Linked DNA regions of Niabella beijingensis. The main gene of each other region encodes a partner of the protein of the gene in region 2 in a complex. Links are inferred from orthologs where the notes say so. Each region holds a gene or a part of one and is shown on either strand. Other genes may lie near its edges.

Region 1 (5,347 bases), 2.7 Mb from region 2 along the record:
AGATGATGACCTGATAGCGCTGAACAAGCCCTCCGGTCTGCTTTCGATACCCGACAGGGAAGGAAAGGAACCGTCGCTTAAAGAATTGTTACAGGAGCGGTATTCCACCACCTTCACCATTCACCGGTTAGACCGCGAAACAAGCGGCCTGATCATTTTTGCAAAAAATGCAGCTGCACATAAGCATTTCAGTCAGCAATTTGAAGCCCGTAAAACCATAAAGATCTATAACGGACTTATATTGGGATCGGTTACAGAACCGGAAGGGAGCATTGATGCACCTATTGCCGAGAATATGGTACGACGCGGCACAATGATCATTCACCGGAGAGGCAAGCAGGCACTTACCGACTTCCGGGTACTGAGGGATTTTAAAATTTACAGCTGGATGGAATTCCGGATCCATACCGGAAGAACCCACCAGATAAGGATCCATACAAAAGAAATAGGCCATCCGCTGGTTGGTGATGTGATTTACGGAGACGGCAAACCCGTATATCTTTCTTCGTTCAAATCAAAGTTCAATCTGTCCAGGGATGTGCTGGAAGAACGTCCTCTGCTCAACCGGCTGGCCTTACACGCTGCCCGGCTGAAGATCATGAACAAAACGGGTGACTGGCAGGAACTGGAAGCCCCGTTGCATAAAGACCTCAGGGCAACCCTGCAACAACTGGAAAAAAGGAAGTAAACACAGCCCGCGGCAATATTCACCGGGAGTCTGTACCTTTGTGGAATGGTTCCGGGCTGCAACCGGCCAAAAGATCGGAATATGGCCCTTCCCGTATTAAATCCGGGATAAAAGGTAGCAATACCGGTGCCGGCAGTCAGCGCTGCAATAAAGCAGCTCCTTACAGATCCGGGGGTTCGGAAAAATGGAAGCAGCCCCTGTTTTATATTTTTTAATACAAACACTACAACACCGCAAGCGGATCTGCCTTATTTTTGTTAATGGCTGGTTGTAAAACGGCCGCCTTCTTTATAGACAGAGCAATCGAACATAATCAAAAAGAACCGATAACCGGCTGCGTTGATGGGTAGCAGGTTTGACACGCCATGATTAGTAAACGTTATCCGACGGCCTCGCTGATTATTTCCACCTACAACTGGCCGGAAGCGCTGGAGTGTTGCCTGAAAAGTATTCTGCGGCAAAGCCGGTTACCCAACGAGGTGATCATTGCAGATGACGGTTCCACTACAGAAACCCGCCTTTTAATTGAAAGGTTTCAGCCACTTTTTCCGGTGCCACTGCTCCATGTATGGCAGCCGGATGAAGGCTTTCAGCTTGCCCGTATCCGCAACAAAGCGATCGCCAGAGCCCAACATGATTATGTGATACAGATCGACAGCGACCTTATTCTTCACAAGCGGTTTGTGGAAGATCATCTGAAATTAAGCCGCCCCGGAAGTTTTGCAACCGGGAGCAGGGTGATCCTCAGCGCCTCTTATTCACAACGGCTGCTTACCCTAAAAAAAGGAAAAGCTTCCCTGTTCCGCTGGAGCTCACTTAATAAAAACAACGGACTGCGGATTCCTTTGCTCACTCGCCTTTACAAAAAACACCGGGCCGATGATATCTTTTACCTGCGCGGATGCAATATGGCATTCTGGAGAAAAGACCTGATTGCAGTGAACGGATATAATGAGGAGATCCAGGGATGGGGAAGGGAGGACAATGAAATTGCAGCACGTTTGATTAATCTCGGGATCGTAAAAATGGTGGTGAAGCACAGTGCGATCGTCTACCACATTTATCACAAAGAAAAAGAGAGGAACAGTGTCCTGCTAAACAATGAACTGCTCCAGCGGTCCATATCACAAAAACTGATCATTGCTCCTGTTGGCCTCCAGAATCACCTGCAAAGCACCTGACAGCCCCGTTCTTCTGCAACCACCGCTATCCATTCAATACACCCTGTACAAACCGGTATAAGTTAAATACCCCGGTCTTTAACTCCGCTTCTATTTTATCTTTCAGCTGTTGCCGGTTAATGTCCTGCATGCGCACTTTTTGTATCAGCAGGTACGCTTTTTCCGCCAGCAGCCAGCTGTTGCGTTCATCCGGCACGGCATCCTGTATTTTTTTCAACAACTCCTGGTACAAAACATCAATCCCTTTCGATTCATGCGCTACTGTTGGTATGACCGGCAATGGGTCGGCTTTTTTTGCAAATGCCGGCGCCAGCATTTGCCGCAGATTTTTTACAAAGAGGTCCGCGCCGGGACGATCGCTTTTGTTTACCACAAAAATGTCGGCGATCTCCATAAGCCCGGCCTTCATGGTTTGCACCTCGTCGCCGCCTTCCGGCACAAGGACGACAACCGTAACATCCGCCAGGCCGGCAATCTCAATTTCACTTTGTCCTACGCCCACCGTTTCCACGATAATAAGATCAAACGGCGCAGCTTTCAACAGGTCTGTGATTTCGATGATCTTGGGGTTCAGTCCCCCCAATGCCCCGCGGCTCGCCAACGACCGGATGAAAACAGCCTCCTCCAGGTACCACCTGCTCAGCCGGATACGATCACCCAGCAGGGCACCCAGGTGAAAAGGAGAAGATGGGTCCACGCATACCACTGCTACCCTTTTTCCTTCCCCCACCGCATGGCCGATCAGCGCATCTGTCAGGGTACTTTTCCCCGCACCGGGCGGGCCTGTAATACCGATAACCGGCAGCTGACGCCGGGGCAGTTGCTGCAAAAAGGTCTCATAGCCCGTTTGTTCGTTCTCAACCAGGCTGATGGCCCGTGCAATGGCTTTTACATTACCCGCCGCCACTTCGTTTAACAGCAAATTCCACATATAATGCTAAAATACGGAACAACGGAAGCAAAGCAAGCGTCAGCCAAATATTAAGCTGCAACTAACCGCAGGCAGCGGATGACTGGCGGCTGGGTGCTTAAGCCGATAATCATAAAATTCATAATCTTTACCTTTGGGTATGACAAATTTCATCCCGATATTTCCTTTGTCCATTGTTGTTTTTCCTGAAGAACGGCTCAACCTTCATATTTTTGAGCCTCGTTACAAACAGTTGATCCAGGAATCGGCAACATCAAAAAAGCCATTTGGGATTCCGGTGGTAATGGATGATAAACTGCAGGAATGGGGTTCACTGGTATATGTGGAAGAAATTGCCACGGTTTATGAAAACGGGGAAATGGATATAAAAACACGCGGGGGTGACCTGTTCCGGATCCTGGAAGTGATCAAAGAGATCCCGGAAAAACTTTATTCCGGCGCCATTGTCAATTACCCGGAGAACGACCGGAAGGGAAATCCCCGGGTAATGCAGTTGCTGGTACAGCAGATGCGGGCACTGCACAATTATTTACAGGTAAAAAAAGATTTTAAAAAACAGGAAAATCTTTTAACCGCATATGATATCGCCCATCATTCAGGACTGACCATTTATGAGGAGTATGAATTTTTACAGCTGACCCGCGAGCGGCAGCGCCAGGAATACCTGAAACGGCATTTTGAAAAAACCTTACCTGTTTTTGAACAAATGAATCAGTTGAAACAAAGGATACAAATGAACGGTCATTTTAAAAACCTGAGCGGATTTGATATAAAATAGCAGCGCTCACATGGTCCTGTCTGCTGCCGATTTATGTACACAGCGAAAAAGTTCCTTATTTTTTATTTACTTGCACATTATGTCTACCACACTTTGTTTTGATTTTGGCAATACCAGGAAAAAAGTTGCCGTCTTTAAAGGGAGCGAAATTGAAAAGATCCTGCACCTGCAGGACGATACAACAGCAACCATCCGGTCCCTGATCGAAACATACAAACCGGAAAAATCCATTTTATCGTCCGTTATCAACCATAATGCGGAGATCGAAACGGTGTTGAAAGACCATACCCGCTTTCACCTGCTCAACCATCTTTCCCGCCTTCCGGTTACCACTCCTGTAGGAAAACCGGAAAAAATCGGTGCCGACCGGCTGGCGCTTGCTGCGGGAGGTGTGCACTTCTATCCGGATAAAAACCTGCTGCTGATAGGGTTAGGAACCTGTATCACCCTCAATTTTGTGAATAAATACAAAGAACTGGTGGGCGGATCCATCTCCCCCGGTCTGGAAATGCGGCTTAAATCACTGCAATATTACACGGCAAAACTGCCGCTGATCGCCCCCAAGGCCGATCTTCCATTGATGGGATACGATACGGAAACCAATATTCTGTCGGGCGTGGTCCTGGGAATGGCCTATGAACTGGACGGATTTATCGCCGCTTATGAGGAAAAATTCGACAACTTTAACGTGGTATTAACCGGCGGAGATTTGCAACATTTGGCATCACACCTGAAAAGCAGGATATTTGCCGACCCTGAATTAATATTTAAAGGCCTATATGCTATTAGTGAAGTCAACAACGCTTAGAAAATTGGACGCGTTTGTAATAAAACGTATTGCTGCTGCAATTTGTTTTACCGGAACCTGTTTTATTGCAACTGCCCAGGATAACTCTCCCTACTCAAGATATGGCCTGGGAGACGAAATTTCCTCCTCCAGTGCCACCAGTAGGGGCATGGGTGGTGTTTCCGCAGCATATAACAGCTATTCCTCCGTCAACTATGCCAACCCGGCGTCTTACTCTTTTTTCCAGTCCATTACGGAAAAAGGGACCCGGAAACAGTTACTGGGGCGGGCCATCCTCGACATCGGCATTGAAGGAACGGGGCGTACCCTCATCGATAAATCGGCACAATCCCGGTTCACCTCCAGCAACTTGATTTTCAATCGTGTATCTGTTGGCGTACCTCTTCGCCGCAATTGGGGTATGGCTTTTGGCCTGCGGCCACTGAACAGGATCGTTTATAAGATCCAGAACAGCGGTCCGCTGCGGGATGAAAATACCGGGGAGTTCATCGATTCTGCAACCACGGTCTTTGAAGGATCCGGTGGCGCCTACCTGGCATCACTGGGAACAGGTGTAAAATTTGCAATGGGCAAAAACCACTATCTGAGCCTGGGGGTGAACGGCGGCTATTTGTTCGGCTCTAAAGATTATTCGCGGAAAAGAAGTCTTTTCAACGATTCCACACTTTATTCCCAGGGTGTATGGGATACAAAGACCTCCCTGGGGGGGATCTATGCAGACGCGGGAATCCAATACCAGGGAAAGCTGAAAGATAACCTGTACCTGGGTATCGGGGCCTATGGTAACTGGCAGCAGAAAATAAATACCAGCACCGCTTTGACATCCAGTGCGATCAATAATGCAAACGGGATCGCAGATACCGTCTCTTTCAGTGATTATCAATCGGGAAGCATCATCTATCCCACCAATGTTACAGCGGGCTTTATCCTGCAGAAAATGCAGACACCGAATGAAGCCGGA
Region 2 (6,198 bases):
GGTGCCGCCTATCCGCGCGTGCTGACCACACAAACACAGAATGCGGCAATACAAAACCCTTCCTCTTTCTGGGTGCGGAAGGCGGATTACCTGCGGTTTAAAAATTTACAGATCGGTTATTCATTCAGTGATCAGTTATTGAGCCGGATCGGTATTAAAAAGCTGAGGATCTATTACAGCGGGCAGAATATCGCCACTTTCACCAGCTTCTTCAAATGGGTGGACCCTGAAGCGCCTGCGGGAGAAAGGGGATACACCTATCCCCAGGTAAAAGTGAATACGATCGGTGTGAACGTTACTTTTTAATCCAGATTTAAACTTAATGAAAATGAAAAGAATTCTTTTATATATATGTTTGGTGTTGCTGGTAACATCCTGTAAAAAAGGCTTTTTGGACCGGGATCCCCTTGATGCCTATAATAATGACCAGTTGTGGAAAAGCGAGAATGATGTAGTTGCAGCTCTGAACGGATGTTACAACGGGTGGGAATCTGCACAGAATATCTACTACATGGATTGTGCTTCTGATAACGCCTATGGTCAGTACCCCTGGGAAGGGTATACGGCCCTTGGAAACGGAACGGTAACACCGTCTGACGGGGATGCTGCCACAAGATGGAACTTCGGTGTGGTGCAGAAATGCAACTGGTTCCTGGCCAACATCGACCAGTATCCCGGCACGCTCGAACGGAAAGATCAGTATAAGTCTGAAGCGCGCTTTCTGCGGGCTTACCAGTTTTTTATTATGAGCCAGTTGTACGGAGATGTGCCATTGGTTTTAAAAAATATAACCACAGATGAGGCCAACAAAATGAACCGGGATAAAAAGGCGGATGTGGTGGCATTCGTATTGAAGGAACTGGGTGAAGCTGCTGCTGCGCTTCCCGCCACCTATGATAATGCCAGCAAAGGACGCATCACAAAAGGCGCGGCCCTGTCGCTGAAAGCACGGGTGGAATTGTATAACGGAAACTACCAGGATGCGGTAACGGATTATCAGGCGGTGATGGAACTGGGGTATAAGCTGTATCCCAGCTATGCAGACCTGTTCCGGATCGGGAATGAAAACAATTCGGAAGTAATACTGGATGTGCAGTACATTACGGATAAATATAATAATACACAGGTCGGAGTAATGCCTTCCAATGGTGCGGGCGGCTGGAGCTCCATCGACCCGTTGCAGGAACTGGTGGATGCTTATGAAATGAAGAATGGCAAGACCATTACAGAAACAGGATCCGGCTATAATGCCAATAACCCTTATGCCAACCGTGATCCCCGGCTTACCACCACCATCCAATGCTCCGGTCAGCCTTCCTATAACGGCGGCTTTTTCAATAGTCTTGATGCGGCGATAGGTGGTAATGCCAATGCTGATTATTATCTCGCCAATAATAATACATCTCCCACGGGTTATGTTGTAAGAAAGTATATTTCCAACCTGGCGGAACTGGGCAGCGATATGTGGAATACCGGGCTGAACGTGATCGTGATCCGCTATGCCGAAGTATTACTGGGCTATGCGGAAGCCAAGATAGAGCTGGGACAGACCGACAACTCGGTATATGATGCGATTGACCTCGTACGCCAGCGGGCTGGTTTGCCTAAAACAGACCGGGCCGCTTACGGCAGTCCGGCGGCCCTGAGAACGCTTGTAAGAAGGGAACGCCGGGTGGAACTGGCGATGGAAGGGTTACGCTTTTTTGATGTGCAGCGATGGAAGATCGGTCCTGCTGTTATGAATAAGGCGGTTTACGGAACCCGTCCGGGCTCGGTGAATATGACGACCGGTGTTATCACCTTTTCGTCTGCCAACTATACCAGGGTGGAAAACCGCTTCTTTGCGGATAAGAATTATTTGTGGCCGATACCACAGAAAGATGTGGATGTGCACCATGATCCGTCGTACCAGAATCCGGGATATTAATCATAAAGCGGGACGTTGATTTCAACGTCCCGCTTTTTTATCTGAAACCACGCGCAAGCTGGTGTGGTTAATATTCTCCAAATACTTCCACCAGTGTGCCAGCAATTTCTCCGAGCGTACATTTTGCTTCAACGGCTTCGATCACTGACGGCATGATGTTTTCCGTTCCGGAAGCTTTTGACCGGAGGGCGGACAGGAGCTTATCGCATTGCGCCTGGTTGCGGTTATTACGCAGCTGTTCCAGTTTTTGTTTTTGCAGGGCACCAATACTGTCATCGACCTTAAATATCGGGGTGGTATTTGTTTCTTCTGCCTGGAATCGGTTAACCCCTACAATGACCTTCTCACCGGCTTCAATTTTCTGCTGGTATTCGTAGGCACTGCGTGCGATGGCGTCCTGCATAAAACCTTCTTCGATGGCTGCAATGCTGCCGCCCATGGCGTCGATCTGATCGATGAGGGCCTGTGCTTTTTGTTCCATTTCGCTGGTAAGTGCTTCTACAAAATAGGAGCCTGCCAGGGGATCGACGGTATCCACCACACCACTTTCGAAAGCAACGATCTGTTGCGTCCGCAGGGCGATGCGTGCTGCTTCTTCGGTGGGCAGGCTTAATGCTTCATCAAAGCCATTGGTATGCAGCGACTGAGTGCCACCCAGCACGGCGGCCAGTGTTTGTATCGTTACCCTTGAGATGTTGTTTTGCGGTTGCTGGGCGGTAAGGGTGCTGCCACCGGTTTGTGTGTGAAAGCGCAGCATCTGCGCCTTGGGATCGGTAGCCCCCAGGTCTTTCATGATCCGGGCCCACATCCGGCGCGCCGCGCGGAACTTGGCCACTTCTTCAAACAGGTTGTTGTGCGCATTAAAAAAGAAGGAAAGCCGCTTGCCGAATACATTGATGTCCAACCCCTTTTCCAGTGCAGCTTTTACATACGCTTTTCCATTGCTTAACGTGAATGCGATTTCCTGTGCTGCGGTACTGCCGGCTTCGCGGATGTGATAACCGCTGATGGAAATGGTATTCCATTTGGGCAGTTCTTTTGAACACCATTCAAAGATATCGGTGATGATCCGCATGGAAGGTTTGGGCGGATAGCGATAAGTGCCTCTTGCGGCATATTCTTTCAGAATATCGTTCTGGATGGTGCCGGATATTTTTGACAGGTCAGCCCCCTGGGTCTTTGCCTGCGCCACATACAGGGCCAGCAAAATAAAAGCAGTAGCGTTAATGGTCATGCTGGTAGATACTTCTTCCAGCCGGATGCCGTTGAACAGCTCTGCCATATCTTCAATACTGTCGATGGCCACACCTACTTTTCCCACCTCGCCTTCTGCGAGGGGATGGTCGCTGTCGTAACCGATCTGCGTGGGGAGATCAAAGGCCACGCTTAATCCCATTACGCCCTGCGACAATAAATAATGATACCGTTTATTGCTTTCTGCGGCTGTGCTGAAGCCGGCATACTGGCGCATGGTCCATAGCCGGCCGCGGTACATATCGGGTTGTATTCCGCGGGTAAACGGGAATTTTCCCGGCAGCTCCTGCTCCTGTTGCGGTGCGTCATCAGCCGTGTACAGGGTGTTTACCGGTATGTCGCTGTCTGTATAGATTTTTTTTTCTTCCATGTTATTTTTTTACTGATGCGTCCATAATAAGCGGCTGACACCTGAATGCTTAAAGCTGATAGCTGATCGCTTCAGCCTGTCGCCCTATGCACCACAGCACAAGTGTGCGACGCAACACCGATGCCCTCTGTTCTGCTGCCCGGTCCATAAAAAACAGGGTTGCACCAGTCTGAGAATTGTTTCGCATCAATTTCGGGGAGGTAAATATATGAACACTTGTTCGTTTCAGAAAACAGTCTTTTATATTTGTGGAAACAAAACGATGCACGCATGGATTTTCAATTGTCAGAAGAGCAAAAAATGATTCAGCAGGCCGCCCGGGATTTTGCCAACCAGGAATGCCTTCCGGGGGTGATCGAACGCGATGAGCAACAGAAATTTCCTAAGGAGCAGATCGAGAAACTGGCCGACCTCGGCTTTATGGGCATGATGGTAAAGCCGGAATACGGAGGTGCGGGGCTGGATACGATCAGTTATGTGCTGGCAATGGAGGAGATCTCAAAAGTGGATGCCAGCGTAAGTGTTTGCATGAGTGTGAACAACAGCCTGGTTTGCTATGGGTTGCAGGAATTTGGCACGGAAGAACAGAAACAAAAATACCTGGTGCCCCTGGCGCAGGGGAAAAAAGACGGGCAGCTTTATATCGGGGCTTTTTTACTGAGTGAGCCGGAAGCAGGCAGCGACGCCACTTCCCAGCAAACCACGGCGGAAGATAAAGGCGATCATTATATTTTGAACGGCACCAAGAACTGGATCACCAATGGCAGCAGCGCTTCCGTTTACCTGGTGATTGCCCAGACCGACCGGTCGAAGGGCTCCAAAGGGATCAATGCGTTCATCGTGGAAAAAAGCTGGCCGGGTGTTACGGTGGCTGCAAAAGAAAATAAGCTGGGCATCCGGGGAAGTGATACCCATACGATCCTTTTATCGGATGTAAAAGTACCAAAGGGAAACCGGATCGGGGAGGATGGCTTTGGATTTAAGTTTGCGATGAAAACACTGGCCGGAGGCCGCATTGGTATTGCCTCCCAGGCCCTGGGCATCGCGGGCGGTGCGTTTGAACGGGCAAGGAATTATGCGAAAACGCGGAAATCCTTTGGCACGGAAATTATGAACCACCAGGTAATTGCCTTTAAGCTGGCGGATATGGCGCTGAAAATTGAAGCAGCGCGCCTGTTGTGTTTGAAAGCGGCCTGGGAAAAAGATCAGCACCTGAATTATGATATCAGTTCGTCGATGGCAAAACTCTATGCTTCTGAGACTGCGATGTGGGCAGCCGTGGAAGCCGTGCAGGTGCATGGCGGGTATGGTTTTGTAAAGGAATACCATGTGGAGCGGCTGATGCGTGATGCCAAGATCACCCAGATCTATGAAGGCACCAGCGAGGTGCAGCGGATCGTGATCAGCAGGGGGATCCTGAAGTAGTTTGAACCATGAACCATTAAGGCATTAAGGATCATTTAGGGGCCTGGTGGTTCTGAACTTCTAATGGTTTAAGTGCCGGATCATGACAGGAGGAGGATCTTGAAGCAGGGTGCTTTTTTGTGTATTGGCGTTCCTTGCGGTTAGAATTTAATTGTGAAGTGCGCAGGGGATCCGCAAAGTCCGAAAAGGAGAAAGACCTCCGCCAGATATTTATGTGAACCTTGCGCATGCTTAGTGTTCCTTTCACTTAAAATTTGCCACGAAGGGCGTGAAGCGCCAAAAAGATCGTTACGGAGTGGCGAAGCCGCTACAGCGACTGCAAAAAAACCGTGCTGCTGTGTTTCGGCGGCTTATTCTCTATGCACAATCGTTTGCGCATTTTTTAGCGGTACGATCCGCGAGCCAGAGCGGAAATAATCTGTATTTTACCGCAATCATCAAATCATATGAATATGAGAATCGGACTGCTTATTGTTTGTTTTTGCGGATGGCTGGCTGCCGGGGCGCAAACTCCGGATCTGCAACAGGTCGAAAAAGATCTGAAGGTTTTTAAAACGCCCCTGGCGCTGGAATTAAAAAAACGCGTAAAGAAAAAAGATATTGAACGAATCAATGACCCGCAGCTGAAGGCTGCTGCCTTGCTAATGGCGGATAAAAAATACCAAACGGACTACCGCGTAGCCGATTATTCCGCCTGGCTGAAGCCCACCACACTCGGCAGGGAGCTGATGATCGGAGATGGTTACAGTAAATATGAAGGCATTACCGGTATTTATCTTCCCGTTGGCCGACAGGTTGTACTGGTCGATGGGATCCCCAAAGGAAAGGAAATACGGCTGCTGGTACCCAACTGGAACCGCCGCGCGCCGGAAGGTATAGAGCCCACAAAAGATCCTGCCGGATGGGGCATCAAACGGCAGGAGTTCCCGTTAAAGAACGGCGTGAATATTATTGAGCTGAAACAGAACGACGGACTGGCCTATATCGATTACTATTCCGATACACCGGAGAAGGAACGGCCCGTGCGCGTGCATTTTGTAAACGGAAAAGTGAACGGTTACTTTGATATTACTAAGAATAACGATGCCGACTGGAACCAACTGATCGATCATGCTATTTACCCGGTGATCGATGCAAAAGGACGGCATATACAGATTGCGTATCCTGCGGAAGATTGTAAGAAATACGCATACGGAAGGGGCGTGGAGCTCATCAGCAATTA

Evidence for each region. Proteins that work in one complex are often made in the same cells at the same time.
Region 1: the proteins of K7B07_RS00275 (region 2) and meaB are in contact, whole or in part, in a crystal structure (PDB 8DPB), measured with the Methylorubrum extorquens proteins. The link is inferred for Niabella beijingensis from one-to-one orthologs. Residues at the interface, in SOR27001.1 of Methylorubrum extorquens: Glu577, Glu578, Asn579, Asp580, Gly581, Arg582, Arg583, Arg585, His596, Ala604, Ser605, Ala608, Asp609, Gly611, Phe612, Asp613, Val614, Asp615, Ile616, Gly617, Pro618, Leu619, Glu625, Arg628, Gln629, Val631, Glu632, Asn633, Asp634, Glu661; in SOR26638.1 of Methylorubrum extorquens: Arg20, Ala21, Ala24, Arg25, Thr28, Ser32, Arg33, Arg34, His37, Thr98, Gly99, Gly100, Ser101, Ile102, Leu103, Lys106, Thr107, Ala110, Ala113, Ile114, Asp115, Arg116, Ala118, Phe119, Ile120, Arg121, Pro122, Pro124.

What each region holds. Positions count from the first base shown.
Region 1 is NZ_JAIQDI010000001.1:2,794,528-2,799,874, reverse strand. The notes cover bases 848-3,826. They hold meaB (methylmalonyl Co-A mutase-associated GTPase MeaB), read right to left. Parts: upstream 2,801-3,826; coding sequence 1,895-2,800; downstream 848-1,894. Other genes in these bases: K7B07_RS11640 (type III pantothenate kinase), read left to right, coding at 3,658-3,826; K7B07_RS11645 (LON peptidase substrate-binding domain-containing protein), read left to right, coding at 2,940-3,578; K7B07_RS11655 (glycosyltransferase family 2 protein), read left to right, coding at 1,054-1,869. In the rest of the region: more of K7B07_RS11640, read left to right, coding at 3,827-4,386; K7B07_RS11635 (hypothetical protein), read left to right, coding at 4,358-5,347. UniProt on the Escherichia coli protein: Binds and hydrolyzes GTP. Likely functions as a G-protein chaperone that assists AdoCbl cofactor delivery to the methylmalonyl-CoA mutase (MCM) ScpA and reactivation of the enzyme during catalysis.
Region 2 is NZ_JAIQDI010000001.1:54,408-60,605, reverse strand. What follows is about bases 1,274-4,104. They hold K7B07_RS00275 (acyl-CoA mutase large subunit family protein), read right to left. Parts: upstream 3,552-4,104; coding sequence 1,995-3,551; downstream 1,274-1,994. Other genes in these bases: K7B07_RS00270 (acyl-CoA dehydrogenase family protein), read left to right, coding at 3,822-4,104; K7B07_RS00280 (RagB/SusD family nutrient uptake outer membrane protein), read left to right, coding at 1,274-1,927. Also shown: K7B07_RS00285 (TonB-dependent receptor), read left to right, coding at 1-306; more of K7B07_RS00280, read left to right, coding at 329-1,273; more of K7B07_RS00270, read left to right, coding at 4,105-4,976; K7B07_RS00265 (M60 family metallopeptidase), read left to right, coding at 5,429-6,198. UniProt on the Escherichia coli protein: Catalyzes the interconversion of succinyl-CoA and methylmalonyl-CoA. Could be part of a pathway that converts succinate to propionate.